Linked DNA regions of Oceanispirochaeta sp. M1. Each later gene encodes a partner of the first gene's protein in a complex. Links are inferred from orthologs where the notes say so. Each region holds a gene or a part of one and is shown in the gene's direction. Other genes may lie near its edges. The genes, in order: dnaB and dnaG.

Region 1 (12,817 bases):
ATAAAATTCTCTCTAAAGCCCTGGATAATGCCAGGGGGGAATTCCAGATAACAGAATCTCTTATTATGAGCGCCTTTGACAGGGCCGAAGCAGAAGACCTTGACTTTGCCTTTGCCTGTGGTGAAGAGGCGGTCAGGCTGGCAGCATCGGGTACCTCAGGGGTTATGGTGACCATTGAAAGGGATGAAAATGATAAATTTACACTCGGCCAGGCAGCTCTCTCTGATGTTGCTGTCAGAGCCAGGGCAATGCCCCGTGATTTTATCAATGAACGTGGCAATGATGTCAGCGAAAAGTTTATGAGCTATATAAGGCCGCTTATCTCGGATCTTCCTGAGTTTGTGGCATTGGAGAAGAAATTTATAAAGGCCCCTGAGGCCTGATATTCAAAGGAGAAAGTGATGACAGATTTTAATAAAAATGTACTAGTTGTACAGGCTCATCCCGATGACGCAGAAGCCTGGTGCGGCGGAACCATAAGACTTCTCATAGATGCAGGGTATAAAATCTCCATTGTCACAATGACTGCCGGAGGGATGGGCGGTATGAGCGGTGACGAAGAAGAGACAATCCGCATCAGAAAGGAAGAAGCTAAAAAAGCGGCGGATGTAGTCAATGCCGACTATTACTGTCTGGATCAGCGGGATGGATATGTTTTTGATAATGAAGATATCAGGATCAAGATGGTGGATATCATCCGGAAGGTTGAGGCAGGGATAATTATCACTCATATTTCCAATGATTATCATCCTGATCACCGGGCAACATCGCTAATATGTGATGCCGCAGCCATAGTGTCAGCTCTCCCCAATGTCCCTTCAAAAGAGAAGCCTCTGCCTGTGACACCATTGCTGTATCACAGTGCTCCCATGAGCCTCTCTGATCCCCTTGGCTTTCCCATACCCGATCCTCACTTCTTTATAGATATCAGCTCGGTAATTGATACTAAACTTGAGATGCTGGGATGCCATCTCTCACAGATGGATCTGATGAAACATATGCATAAAATTGATGATTTTTTTGGAGAAATGAAAAAATTCTCTGCGGAACTCGGTCAGATGGTGGGAGTGGAATACGCCGAATGTTTCTGGCAGCACCTTGGCGGCGGATTTCAGAAAGATCCCCTGATTCAGGAAGTTTTAAAATCAAATTTAATTACAAAACCCTCAAGCCTGTAATGCAGCCTTGATCATATAAGGAAATAAGAATGAATAATAACGAAAAATATCAGAAATTTGCACTGTGCCGTGAAATGCTTGAAACACCACGGGTCATCAGGGAGTTTGATATTCCCAATCTTGATGTCTATGTGGATGATGTAAAGGCCAGCAATGAGGTCCTTCTGACAGGAGAGGGCTCCAGCCGTATTTTCCCGGCGAAAAGAGCCATTTCCCAGTCACTGATGAAGGGTGAATCCACCAGGTTTATCACCGAAGGTTCCACACAGGCCATGGATTATGATCTGAAAAATAAAACTGTTTTCGGATCATCCAACTCAGGAAGAACCAAGGAGCTGATCAGGCTCTTTGATAAGCTGAAAAAAGCCGGACATACCGGTCTCTACGGTGTCACAGCCTCTGAAGATTCAACACTTGAGAGTTACTGCAAATCCACCTTTGTTCTGAACTGCGGCGGAGAAGACGCAGTAGCGGCCACAAAAAGTGTTGCCGAACAGGCTCTTTTTTACGATGCGGTTCGTGCCGGTCTTAAAGGAGAGGATCTAAAGGATCTTGCCGGAGTTGCTGATGCTGTGGAAAAAGCACTGACACTGGAAATTGATCCTGAAGTTACGAAGCTTATCGCCGGTGCCGGCATGATCTATTTTGCAGGCAGGAATACGGGTGTCGCAGAAGAACTGACTCTTAAAACAAACGAAATTACCCGAAAGAAATCTGATTTTCTCGAGGGTACATATGCCGCTCACGGTATTGAAGAGGTTATGAATTCAGATGACGTACTGATTGTAGTAGATCCCTTTGAAGAGGAAGAGGAAAAATTCATTAAATGTCTGACAGACGCTGTGGGGGTCAAAATTATCTCAATAGCTGCGCGTAAGACATCTTTTACCCACTCTGTGGTTATACCGGATGCCGGTGATTTCCAGGATTACGTAGAACTTGCAGCCGGATGGAATCTGTTGGTAGAAACGGGGTTGGAACTTGGAATTGATCTGGATACACCTGTGAGAGCAAGAAAAGTCGGAAACGAATATACTCCTGCCTGATAATTAACAGCCTATAACACAAGGGCTGGTCTCAAACACAAATATGCATAACATGTGGTCAGGGGGGAGCTCAGTCTTCCCCCTGCTGCATTAATAACTCGTACTCACTTGATGAGAGACTTGAATTGTCCTCTGTTGAATTTCGAAGGTTTTCACTGATTTCCCGGCGTATGGATTGTACATCCTCCAGATGTAAAGCCATTTTCCGTTTCAGTTCGGGAAACCTCTCCCTGTCTTTTTCAGAAAAAAAACCTTTTTTTTCCTCTGCAAACTCGATTAGAGCCGCCAGTTTGGTTTTCAGTTTCTGAATTGAAAAGAGAAAGTCGTTCCGTCTTATCAGATAAGGATTCTCTTTGAGCAGGGTATAATGTCTGTTTAATACGGTATCAACGGCAAAAATTTGCTGTACTATCCTCGATGCGAAGAACTCGCTGTCGATAGATAGTTTCAGGCCGTTCTGGATATTTGTAATTTCAGTATGCAGGTAAAATAGATTATCTTCATAATGAACCTTCTCGCTCATCTTTCACTCCGATACAATATTGTGTATTATATGTGTCGGCAAGATGGGCATTTAGCTTGACATCAATTAGCTCTTATGTTATTTTTCCACAGCCTCTTTATTTGCTCGGTATGAGCAAATCATTAATGTCCGTAAGGAGGATAGAATGAGATCCTATGAATTTACAGCAGTTTTCCGCGTAAAGGAAGACAACTATGCAACCGGTCTGAAAAATGTTAAAGCCATTTTTGAAAAGAACGGAGTTACCATTACTTCAGAAGAAGATATGGGTGACAGATTGCTTGCTTATCCCGTTACAAAAGAAGAGCGTGGTCATTACCACCTGTTCAATATTGACGCCGATCCCGCAGGAATCCTTAAGATTGAAGATGCTCTCAAGTTAGAGACATCTCTTCTCAAGTATCTTTTTGTAAAAAAAGAGAAATAATAAGGAGTTCCCATGGCAGAAGATTTAAATCGCGTTATTCTAGTCGGTAGACTTACAAGAGATGCAGAACTCCAGTACACAAATACAGGATGGGCCATTGCTAAAATGGGCATGGCCGTTAATCGTAGACGGAAACAGGGTGATCAATGGGTTGATGAGGCCAACTTTTTTGATGTTACTCTGTTCGGTAAACGAGCGGAATCTTTAAGTCAGTACCTTAGCAAAGGAACGCAGCTTGCTGTTGAAGGTCAGCTCCGGCAGGAACGCTGGGAGCAGGACGGCATGAAGCGTAGCAAAGTCACAATCGAAGCCACAAATATTCAGCTTCTGGGTAGCAGAAGCGACAGGGGGCAGATGGGAGATAATTCCCATCAGAACAACCAGGGAACGCCACCCCCGAAAAATTCTCAACCTTTTGAGTCATACAATAAGCCTGAACAGAATAATTCAGTGCCACCGGCTCAGAAAGAACGCTTTGAGGATGATATTCCATTTTAAGTCCCTCGGCCCTGAGCCGTGGAAGAGAATGACTATGAGATGGAAAGTAAAATTGATGTACGAAGGAGAAAAACATGTCTGAAGATACACAGAATGCAGCAGCACCTGCTACACAGGGAAATACTGCAGATGCCAGACCTGCTGGTCCCAGAACCGGTGGAGACAGAAGCGGTGGAGACAGAGGTTCGGGTATGAGACCCAGAAGAACTTTTTACAAGAAAAAAGTATGTAAGTTTTGTAAGAATGGATTGGAAGTTGATTACAAAAAACCCGATTCACTGCGTCGTTTCGTAACAGAAAGAGGAAAGATTCTTCCTAGAAGAATCACTGGAACCTGTGCAAAACACCAGAGAATGCTGACAACAGAAGTTAAGAGATCAAGAGCACTGGCTCTTCTTCCTTACGTTTCTAAATAATCAGGAACTTTTTTTTGGAAACCGGTCAGATCAGAAAAATTACAGGAATATCCCTGACAACAGCTGTGCTGTATAATCTAGGGATACTGTCACCTTTTTTTGCCGTTCCACTGCAGTTTTCTGCAAGGGACAGCAATAGGTCACGTTTTCTGAGTTCATCCCTGTTTTCAGTGATTCTGATTCTTGCCTTCAGGGCAATGATTCTGAGGCCTCTCGGGGCATTGGGATTTTTATATGTAGACGGATTCATCCTGTTTCTAGTAGTTTCAGGACTCTATATCTGTAATTTTGAATTGAAGGGAATAACTCTTCCGGTCCGAATTGCTTTTGTTACAGCAGGAACTGCTGTCTTAAGCATGCTTCTTCTGCCTTTTGCAGGTGGATTAAAAGATCAGATTATTCTTTCTTTGAACCAGATCCTGAGTATCAGCAATGAGCTGAATCTCACGGCATCCGGTCTTGAGGGAGATAGTTTGATGAACGGAGAAACGTTGTTCCTTATATTTCAGGATATGGTTGGAAGTTTCGGACTTGTCTGGTACTTCTTTTTCATTGCTTTCTCCCTTTGGTTGGGACAGAGTTTAATGAAACGCAGAAATGGAACGGATTCTGATACAGAAACAGAAGGCTGGGAACTTCCGGAAGTCTGGGTTTGGTTTCTTTTCGTACCACTGACGCTATATCTTGTTGATAGGCTGATGGAAGTACGGGGAATCGATCTGCTGGGGAGAGTGCCTTCCTATGGGGTCAGCAATATTGTTCTGATCACCGCAGGCTGTTATGCAGTTCGCGGACTTGGGATAATAAAGCGTTTGATGAATAAAAAAGGATTATCTGTTCAGATGCAGCGTATACTGCTGATGACTACAGGTTTTCTGATTGTTATGCCGGGTGTTAATCTGGCCTTATTGATATTGATTGCAGGGCTCGGTGTATCCGAACTCTGGGTAAATTACAGAATATTTGACAAGGAGTAAATCCATGAAGATTATATTAAATCAGGATATTTCCAGCCTTGGTGAAGAAGGTGATGTAAAAGTCGTAACTGACGGTTATGCCAGAAACTTTCTTATCCCCAAGAAACTGGCCGTACCTTTTAACAAAGCCAATCTGAACATGTTTGAACAGAAAAAAATGGCTATTGAAAAAAGAAAAGATACAAAAAGAAAAGATGCCATGGGTATCAAAGAGCGTCTGGCTAAAGAAGTTCTGAACATCTCTATGCCTGCCGGTGATAAAGGAAAGCTTTTCGGTGCTGTTACAGCTGCTACAATCGTAGAAGAGCTCAGCAAGATTGGTCTTACTGTTGAAAAGAAGAAAGTTGAAATTGATGGTAATTCCATCAAAGTTACAGGTAATTCTACAGTAAAAATCAAACTTTACGGTGGTGAAACTGCCGAACTGAAAGTTGTCATCGAAGGTGTCCAGGTTGAAGGTTCTAAACCCGAAGCTAAACCTAAGGCTAAAGTAGAAGTTAAAGCTTCTACTGAAGAAGCTGTTGCTGAAGTAGCTGTTGCTGAAGAAGCTGTTGCTGAAGAAGCTGTTGCTGAAGAAGCCGCTCCCGAAGTATCTGCCGAAGAATCTGTCGAATAAATTCAAGGAACATATGGAATCAGTTTCCCTGAAAGATAAAGTGCCTCCGTATAATGAAGATGCAGAATCTGCTGTACTGGGGGCACTCTTAATAAATTTCAACCTCGATGCTCTGGATATTGTACGTATGTATCTGGGAGTCGGGGATTTTTTCAGAACAGGAAATCAGCATATTTTCAATGCTATTGAACAGCTTGAAAAAAAAGGCAGTGGTGTTGACCTTCTGACATTAATTGAAGAGCTTAAGTCTGAGGCTCTTCTGGAAAGAGCAGGAGGCGCTGCCTATGTCAGCGGTCTCACATCCTCAGTACCCACTACAGCAAATATTGAATACTATTCAAAAATAGTCCGGGAATGCAGCATTCGCCGCAGGCTCCTGACAATTTCTGCAGAAATTCACGCACAGGCACATGATGAATCTAAAGATACTTCCGAGATACTTGAGGAAGTTGAGCGACAGGTATTTGATATCAACGATCAAAGATCAGTTGATTCCATACAGTCTGCCGGCGATGTAATAAAAGAAGCCATATTCGCCATCGAACAGCGTTATTCTCAAAAAGGTGATTTCACTGGTGTACCTTCCGGATTTGATGATCTGGATGCCATGACTACGGGATTCCAAAAATCAGAAATGATTGTTATCGGAGCCCGTCCTTCGGTAGGTAAAACAGCTTTTGCATTGACCGTTGCCGCCAATATCGCCATAAAACAGAAAATTAACTGTGGCTTTTTTACACTGGAAATGACAACACTGTCGGTTATGCAGAGACTCCTGTCCCTGCAGGCTAACATTAATTCAAATAAAATCAGAACCGGACTGCTTAAACCTTCAGACTTCAACAGTCTGACTGATGCAGCCAGCAGCATCTATGATGCCCCCCTCTGGATAGACGATACTCCCAATATGAAGCTTCTGGACCTGAGAGCCCAGGCGCGTCGAATGGTCAGTAAATTTGATGTGAAAATTATATTTGTTGACTATCTTGGACTCATTACATTTGAAGATAAAAGAATCCCGCGGCATGAACAGATGGCCGAGGTCAGCCGGTCTCTCAAGGCACTTGCCCGTGAACTGGATATTCCTATAGTTGCATTGTCCCAGGTAGGACGTCAGACCGAAGGTAAGGCCCCCGGCCTGGCAGACCTCCGTGAATCAGGTGCAATTGAGCAGGATGCCGATGTGGTTATGTTCCTCCATAGAGAGAGAGGGATTGACAGTCATGAAGGAACACCTGAAAATATAGAGACAGAACTGATCATTGCCAAGCAGAGAAATGGTCCCGTCGGTGTTGTTAAAATGGCTTTTATACCCCATTTTACCAAGTTTGTTCCTCTGGCACACAGTAATTAGGAGTTTGAATGACTTTTATTGAAAATTATAATCTTGATGAGATTAAAAATGAAGTTAAAGATGTTGCTTACAATGAGCTTGAGAAGCAGCTTTCTTCTATTTCTGATGATGACATCTGTAAATGTACAGACTGTGTACAGGATATGGCATGTTATACCCTTAATCAGATAAAACCACGTTATACTGTTTCACTTCTTGGCAGTCTTTTTACCAAAGCGGAGACAGAAGTCCTTATAAAGGATATTGAGACAGTTGTGTCTATGGCTATTGAAAAAATAAGCCAGAATCCATTGCACAGTAAATCCTGATAATTTCAATTGAGATAATAAAACCCCGCCGGTAAACAGCGGGGTTTTTTTTGCCTTAACGTCTAAGGCTTATGGGTTTCAGGATTCCGGAGCTGCTAAAGTTTTAATACTGAAGCTGCTCCCCACCGATCGTCCAGTAGTCGTGGAAAAGCTGTTAATCTTTGAAGCCGCCGCTCTGTCGCTTATGACCGGTTTGGAACCTGTTGCCGCATTGATGGATATCCAGTTTTCATCACTCAGCAGGTAATAATCCAGAATTTTTATCCCTTTCTGAGGATCAAAGAGGGTCAGAGATCCGTCACTGTTAATGATATAGAGAACCGACTGATGATAAAACATATTTTCAATATTTCTATCATAACTCCAGGTCCGTCTCTGAGTCCCCCTGATTTTTATAATATCCCGACCCGTAATACTTCCATAGAGTGTGGGAGTATAGGAGGATGAATCTACAGTTAATATTGAATTGATCCATTCTCCCTTCTTACTGTAGATGGTAGTGACTTCAGAAGGGTTCTCTTTTTGATGACTTCTGATCTCTGTTGAAATTGTACCGTCTTCTTTCAGTTTAAGGCCCGCTGTATAGATGCTGTTGCCCCTCTCAGGACTTAATATGTTGTAAATGAGGAAACGGTTATCATCAAAGGGTGTAATCTCTCCTGTGTCCAGCTGAACTGTCAAAAGGGGATTCTTACTTGTTTTCATCAGTGATTTGCCGGCCAACAATGTGGAATCATCAAGGAAATTCAGACTAACCATTCCAAGAGCCGAGAACCCGAATTCTCTAATTCCTGTCTGAAGATTGCTTAAAGTGGCCTCTCCAGTGCTCTCCAGAGCAAGAACCTGACTGTTTCTGACCTTAACCTGATCCAGAGCCGCGGAGTAACTGTTATTTTCTCCAATAATTTCATTGTTCTCCGGATCGTAGAGAACATATCCCTTACCATTATTTTCACTGGACCATATAAGAAGTTTCCCATCTTCATAACTCTCTAATTTAGAGTTACCCATAATGGGATTCTTCATGGAAGCCATACTCAGGTCATTCAGACGGTTCGTACTGTATGTTCCACTGGCCCCGAAAAACTTACTCTCAAGAGTATAAAGATCATTTTCGCTGAGTATATAGAGTGTGTCTCCGTTGAATTCAATATCCTGTATATGTGCCAGCTCATTTTTCTTGTAGACAATGGGACTGAAAGTAGTCTTATCAAGCTCCCAGATATTACCTGAAGCATCTGATAAAAAGACCCTGTTATTTATGGTTTCTATGGCTCTGAATCTGTCTGTTATTCTGAAAAAACCTGTATCGGCAGTCATGTCTTCAAGTGTTCTGTTTGCATTGTTAAGATAATTTTCCGAAGCAATTGGAGAGAAAAACGCACCTTTGGTGGAGCTGTGACTGATTCGGAGTCTTCCGCTTTCAGACTGCTTTACTACAGAAAGGACACCTCTGTTCTGGTCAATGGAGAAAGAGAGCATATTTTCCACAGTCATTGCATCTTTGACATCTCCGCTGAGGCGGTCAATCATGAAGATTGAGTTTTCTTTACGTGCAAGAATATAACGTTTTCCTTCGGTCTGAAGTACCTGTATATCACTTAAATCTTCCATGGTGGGAGCTTCATTCTTAAGAGAGGATGTACGGATGTCAAAATATCTGAAGTATCCGGAGTTGCTGTAGGTCATGATAGTAGATTCTGTAGAACCGATATAACCATAGCTGAAGAGACCGCTCAATCTTTTCAGATATGAGTATTCACGGCCGGACTGACTGTCATATAAAACAATACTCGGATTTCCTACACGAGCAAGGAAAAGAAATTTTCCCTTTCCTGAATAATCAAACTGAATAGGACGAGTTGAGAGTGTTTTGGTAAATAGATTTTTGCCTGTTTTCCAATTCCATACCGAGAGAGCGCTGTAACCCGGTCTGTTGACAAGAATTGCCAGCTCAGTTTTTTCCGGATGAAGCTTCAGTTCAATACTGCCGTATAGACCCGTATCCAGTTGATATTCAAGTTTGTCACTTTCAAGATCCCAGATATTTACCAATCCTGAATCATCGGCGGATATCAGTGAGTTTGACTGATTGTGATAGTGTAGAGCAGTTACCGATTTATTATGCCCTGAATCAATTATCATTCTCTGTGCGGGAAGCAGAGAAGCACTAAGCATAAAAAGCAGTATGGTAATTTTTAATTTTTTCATTAATCAGTTCCTTGAAAAAAAGAGTATGTCATTCATGGTTGCAAAAATTATCAGTGCAAATACTATCATCGTACCCAGCATCTGGTATCTATAGAGTACCGCTGGATTAGGTTTTCTTTTAAACAGGCCTTCTACAAGAAACAGAAGTATCTGACCGCCGTCAAGGACAGGAATGGGAAGAAGGTTCATTATAAACAGGGCAATATTAATCAAAGCAATAAAGCGGAAGAAGCTCAGCAGCCCCTCTCCGATACCGGCTTTGAATCCTGAGAATGCCAGATCTCCGGTCATATAGGTGATCCTCAGGGGGCCGGAAACGGCTGACTGAAGATTGATACCCTTGAATAGAAGTGCAAGTCCCTTAACAGAGTTTCTAGTTGATTCCCAGGCTTCCAGGGCTCCATTTTTAAATGATGAGATGAGTTTGAATGCCGGTGTCCGGTATGTCAGGTAATCAAACTTGATTCCACCCAGGCCTAATTCCATCCCACCGGACATATCCAGGGTAATTCTCTGATTATTCCGCAAAATGGTCATGGTCTGAACAAGCTCTCCCTCTTTAAGTGAGGCAGAAACATCCAGGGCATGAGAAACGGGTCTTGAATTGACCGCCAGTATTCTGTCTCCGGCCATGGCACCGTAGTCCCTGAGAAGTGATTCATCACTGAACTCACGGATTACAGCATCGATCCAGGGATAAATCCCCATATAACCGGCACCGCTCTCCTTATTTAGTTCGGGAGTGACATCGATGTTCATTAGTTTTGAGTCTCTTTTAACTGTAAGGGTAATGGCCTCATCAGGATTGACGACAATCATCCTCTGGAGCTGATCAAAGCGCTCAATTTCTTTACCATTGATTGCAGTAATCAGATCTCCGCTCTGCAGTTCGGCCTGATCAGCGGGGTAGTCACTGCGTTGAGTATACTCAGAGGCAAGGACAATACGAGACGGGTAAAAGTGGATGTTATAACCTATGAAACTGATTACGAAGAAGATAATCCCCGCAAAAATCAGGTTCATAAACGGACCGCTGAGAGACACAATGATTCTCTTCCACCAGCTGGCGGCATACATATCACCTTCGTCGGTATCAATGGTTTTTGCTTTGCTCTCCCAGGCCTGTATCATTGCCTGTTCACCCTGCATCTTGCAGTATCCTCCGAGGGGGAAGAGAGAAATCCTGAATTCCGTATCTTTCCACATCCTTGAATAGAGAACCTTACCCCAACCGACGGAGAAGGCCTCAACCTTGATGCCTGAAAGTTTGGCGGCTATAAAATGTCCGGCCTCATGGACTACCACTACAATGGATAATCCAACCAGACCGAATAGAATCTTCATTATGGTCATATCGTTATTTTCCTGACAAATTTTTCTGCCGTGTTTCGTGCTTTTCTATCACTTGCTAGAATTTCTTCTACAGTGTTGTATTTATTGCTCCAGTCTTTCTGGAGGGTATGCTCGGTAACTTCGGCAATTGATTTATATTTAATTCTGTCTCCCAGAAATGCATCTACCGCAATCTCGTTGGCAGCGTTATAGGCAATAGAGTATGATTTTCTAAGGTCTGCACATTCAAAGGCATACTTCAGCATGGGGAATTTCCTGAAATCCGGTTCCTGGAACTCAAGTGTTTTACCTGCAAGATCCAGATAGGCCCAGGGAACTTCTTTCATAACTGGATAAAAAAGTGCATTCTGAATAGGAAGTCTCATGTCAGGTGCTGAAATCTGCGCATAAAGGGCCAGGTCTTTAGTTCTGATCAGGGAATGAACATAACTTTGGGGATGTATGAGAACTTTAATTCTGTCTACATCAAAATCAAAAAGCTGTTGTGCTTCTATAACCTCGAGACCCTTATTGGCCATGGTTGCCGAATCAATTGTAATTTTCGGACCCATATCCCATGTCGGGTGAGCCAGAGCATCCTTCTTGGTTATTGAATCAAAGTCATCAATCTCTCTGTTCCGGAAGGGACCGCCTGAGGCAGTCAGTATAATCTCAGATATGGTTGCAGCCTTTCTATTCTCAAGGAGATAGAATATTGCCGAATGTTCAGAATCTACAGGCAGGAGCCTGCAGCGGTGAACTGAAGCAAGGTGTTTGATAAGGGGTCCTGCAAGTACCATGGACTCCTTGTTGGCCAGTGCCAGATCAATACCGCATTTCAGTGTCTGAACCGAGGGCATCAGTCCACTGGCACCGACAATGCCGTTAACTACAATATCTGCATCAGAATCTTTTATCAGATCAAGAATGCCCTGAGATCCGTGATATTTTATTTTCTCACTGCCGGGTTTCTTAGCGCTGAGACAGAGACTTGCATCAGGGTAATCAGCTGCGTCTTTGAGAAGCTTCTGCTCATTGCTGTGTCCCTGAAGACCGACAAGCCGGAATTCTTCGTGATGGGAACGTATTATTTCAAGGGTACTCTGACCGATTGAGCCGGTCGATCCCAGTATCAGTACTCGTTTCATGTTTTAACCTGATCTATAGGGTAGTGAATTGCAGGAAGTAATAGAAAATCGGTGCAGTCAGTAAAAGAGAATCAATAGAGTCCAGGAGTCCGCCCCTGCCCATTATGATATTGCCTGAGTCTTTGACCCCTGCAGATCTTTTAATACCCGATTCAATAAGATCTCCAAGGATGGTTGTCACTCCGGCAATTACACCGAGAACAATAACGGTCCATAAAGGTCCCTGCATTATATTAGGAAAAATAAACCAGCTGCTGATGGTTACAACAAGTGAGGCAAAAATTCCGCCTCCGAAACCGATAAGGCTTTTATTCGGGCTTACAGCAAAAATTCCTCTTTTGGAGTTCTTACCGAAGAAGACACCCATAAACCATGCAAAGGAGTCGTTGAAATAAACCATAAGCATAAAAATTATCAGTATAAAACTGGCAGATTCAAATCCTGAAAAGCGAATTATGTAGGTAAGGAAATATCCGGGATAAAATAAGCTTAGCAATGAGCCTGCAGCTGCTTCTATCAGCCCTTTGAAACCGGCCTTCCCCATGGTGAATATAGGTAAGATCAGTACAAACAGTCCTGCAATCAGGAAATAGAGCAGTAAGATATTTTCCGGAAGTATTCCCAGGGTTATAAAGTATGTCAGAACCGGGAGAAGAGCTGATACTACTGTCAGAGTCTTAACAGGAACAGATATTCCCGCCTTTCTGAGCATCTGAGCCATTTCATTGGTTCCGACCATGGTGATCAGCAGTACCACAAGGTTAATAGCCAGATGGTTTGCAT
Region 2 (2,858 bases), on another replicon or contig:
TGGACAGTATATTCCCATTCTATGTGGATCTGTCAGATGAAAAACTGCAGGAGAAGCTGATCCTTGCATCCATTATAGAGAAAGAGTACAGGGTGGAAGAAGAAGCAGCTCTGATAGCCTCTGTCTTTAATAACAGGATGAAGATTGGAATGCCCCTTCAGTCCTGTGCCACCGTTATATACGTAATAACAGAAGAACAGGGAAAGGAGCATCCCGAAAGGATCTTTTTCAGAGACCTCGAGATTCCTTCAGCATTCAATACATACCTCAACAATGATCTTCCTCCGGCACCAATTTCAAATCCCGGAATAACTGCCCTGTCTGCTGCATTTAATCCTGCACAGACAGATTATCTTTTTTTTGTCGTTAAAGACTCCATGTTAGGCACACACACATTTACCAGCAACCTCGCAGACCACAACACAGCCAGGCACTCCTATATCCAGGGATTCAGGAGTAAATAGGGTATGTCCATGAGAATACCTGAGCTGTTGATCGAAGAGATCAAGGAAAAAACTGATATTCTCGGTATCGTAGGAGAATACTCAACTCTAAAACGCAAGGGTGACCGCTACTGGGGTTGTTGCCCCTTTCATAATGAAAAGACACCTTCCTTCTCAGTAAGACCGGAGCAGGGCATGTACTATTGCTTTGGCTGCCACAAAGGAGGCAGCCTCTTTAACTTCATCATGGAAGTGGAAGGTCTCAGCTTTATTGAGGCAGTACGCTTTGCAGCTGAAAAGGCAGGAGTTCCTCTTCCTGAAGATGCTGCAGAATCTCAGGAAGAAGTCATTCAGAGAAACTCTCTCAAGGATCTGTATAAAAGAGCTTCAGGCAGCTTTCATTATATCCTGATGAACAATGATCAGGCAGCTCCTGTCAGACAGTATCTTGCAGACCGTGGAATTCATAAGGACACTATCGAACGCTTCCAGCTTGGATATGCCCCGGATGATCCTAAATGGCTCTACAGCTTTCTTAAAAATAGAAACTATTCGGATGATTTTCTGGCAAGTTCAGGACTTTTCTCTAAAAAATATGCCTCCTGGTCACTATTCTCGGACAGACTCATGTTTCCAATATTCTCGAACAGAGGAGAAGTTGTCGCCTTCAGCGGCAGAACCATGAAGAAGAATGATCCCAAGGCACCCAAATACATCAACTCTCCGGAGACGGCTCTTTACAACAAAAGCAAACTCCTCTACGGACTTTGGCAGAGCCGTGATGAACTAAGAAAATCCAAGACCTTTTACCTCTGCGAAGGAAATGTAGATGTAGTTGCTCTTCATCAGGCCGGAATTGAGTCTGCCATGGCTCCCCTGGGAACTGCCTTTACGGATGATCAGTCCCGGCTTCTTAAAAGATACAGCGATCAGGGTTTCATTCTATTTGACAGCGATAGTGCGGGTCAGAAGGCAACATATAAGGCCGGTATAGTATTTGAGCGTCTGGAATTGCCGGTAAAGGTCATAAAATTACCTGAAAAAAGCGATCCTGCAGAAATTCTTGAAAAGGAAGGGGCAGAAACATTAAAAAAAATGTTAAAATCCCCTGTAAATCTATTCGAATATCTGTTAGATTTGGCAATGGTGTCTTATGACATCTCTACACCGGAGGGCAAGGAACAGGCAGTAAAAGAATTATTTCCATATATTGAATCAATTGCATCTGAAATTAAGAGGGATTTATGTCTTGGTACCTTGGCGGAAAAACTTGGAATAGAAAGCAAATCGCTTCTATTTGAGCTTAACCGACAGAGGAGCAATTTTTCCAGGAAAGTAGTGAATAAACCACAACCTCGAATTCAGGAGCAAAAGATGACAGATGAACTGCTACTGGTTATGACAGCGGCTCTTCATCGGGAATTTGCAGAAATTGTAAAGCAGTACACAGGTGAATTTGACTTTCAGGATGAGAGGGCCATACTTTTATACAACGTCCTTATTGATTGTGAAAAAAATAATGAGAGCAGCACCGAAAGTTTATTAGCCGGAATTTCTGATGATTCTGTTAAAAGAATAATCATGGAAAAGATTTCTACTGGAGAACTGGATGAAAATACGAGTGAGTTGATAGACAAAACGCTCCTTTTATTAAGAAGGAGAAATCTGCAGAATAGAAGCAGAGAAATCAACCGTATCATGAGTCAGGTATCAAAGGAAGACAGCTCCTGGGAATTGGTGAATGAATTGATAATAGAAAAACAGAATCTGGATAAAGAAATAGAAGAATTGAAGGTGAGGGAATAATGTCAGAGATTAAAACTGACCCCGCAATAAGTAAATTACTAGAGTATGTAAAAACTAAAAAAAGTCTCACTTACAGCGAGATGAATGAACTGCTTCCCGATGACATTGTGAATTCGGAAAAAATCGAAGCTGTTATTTCTCTTTTAGAAGAAATGAAAATAAATATACTTGAAGATGGACCCGTTCTTGAAAATCCTGAAGAAGATCTGGAAGAAGATCTGGAGGATGATTTAGTTGATTTGGATGATCTGGATGATACTCCAATCATAGTTGATGCGGGTGCATCGGTAATTGCTGATGATGCGGACACTGGAAAATCTGTCGAGCATGCGGATGGCGATGGAATTATAGACGAAGAAGAACTTGAACTCGATGAAGATCCCGATTTGGAAGCTGAAGTATTACCCAGCAAAAAAAAGGATTCAAGGAAACTTGTTTTCAATGAAAAGGATTCTTCCATAGATGATCCTATTCGCCTCTATTTAAGAGAGATAGGTAAGGAAAATCTTCTGACTGCCCTGCAGGAAGTAGAACTCTCCAAACAGATGGAAGAGGGTGAGGAAATAATTAAGAATATCCTCAAGACCTCAGGAATGATAATTCCGGAAT

The links.
Region 2: the proteins of dnaB (region 1) and dnaG are in contact, whole or in part, in a crystal structure (PDB 2R6A), measured with the Geobacillus stearothermophilus proteins. The link is inferred for Oceanispirochaeta sp. M1 from one-to-one orthologs. Residues at the interface, in WP_033016901.1 of Geobacillus stearothermophilus: Ser13, Glu15, Ala16, Gln18, Glu91, Leu92, Asp94, Ala95, Val96, Pro97, Thr98, Ala99, Ala100, Asn101, Tyr104, Tyr105, Ile108; in WP_049624496.1 of Geobacillus stearothermophilus: Lys456, Leu457, Leu458, Pro459, Ala460, Asn463, Ala464, Leu467, Leu535, Leu536, Ile537, Ala538, Gln544, Glu545, Asp548, Tyr549, His552.

The regions. Positions count from the first base shown.
Region 1 is NZ_QQPQ01000023.1:30,502-43,318, reverse strand. The notes cover bases 4,904-7,864. They hold dnaB (replicative DNA helicase), read left to right. Parts: upstream 4,904-5,694; coding sequence 5,695-7,035; downstream 7,036-7,864. Other genes in these bases: DV872_RS16320 (WD40 repeat domain-containing protein), read right to left, coding at 7,422-7,864; DV872_RS16325 (late competence development ComFB family protein), read left to right, coding at 7,044-7,343; rplI (50S ribosomal protein L9), read left to right, coding at 5,070-5,681; DV872_RS16340 (hypothetical protein), read left to right, coding at 4,904-5,065. In the rest of the region: DV872_RS16375 (diphosphate--fructose-6-phosphate 1-phosphotransferase), read left to right, coding at 1-383; DV872_RS16370 (PIG-L deacetylase family protein), read left to right, coding at 402-1,178; DV872_RS16365 (SIS domain-containing protein), read left to right, coding at 1,208-2,224; DV872_RS16360 (hypothetical protein), read right to left, coding at 2,295-2,747; rpsF (30S ribosomal protein S6), read left to right, coding at 2,893-3,174; DV872_RS16350 (single-stranded DNA-binding protein), read left to right, coding at 3,187-3,672; rpsR (30S ribosomal protein S18), read left to right, coding at 3,747-4,088; more of DV872_RS16340, read left to right, coding at 4,103-4,903; more of DV872_RS16320, read right to left, coding at 7,865-9,554; RIP metalloprotease RseP, read right to left, coding at 9,558-10,907; dxr (1-deoxy-D-xylulose-5-phosphate reductoisomerase), read right to left, coding at 10,904-12,034; DV872_RS16305 (phosphatidate cytidylyltransferase), read right to left, coding at 12,048-12,817. UniProt on the Escherichia coli protein: The main replicative DNA helicase, it participates in initiation and elongation during chromosome replication. Travels ahead of the DNA replisome, separating dsDNA into templates for DNA synthesis.
Region 2 is NZ_QQPQ01000012.1:146,094-148,951, reverse strand. It holds dnaG (DNA primase), read left to right. Parts: upstream 1-467; coding sequence 468-2,249; downstream 2,250-2,858. Other genes in the region: rpoD (RNA polymerase sigma factor RpoD), read left to right, coding at 2,249-2,858; mltG (endolytic transglycosylase MltG), read left to right, coding at 1-464. UniProt on the Escherichia coli protein: RNA polymerase that catalyzes the synthesis of short RNA molecules used as primers for DNA polymerase during DNA replication.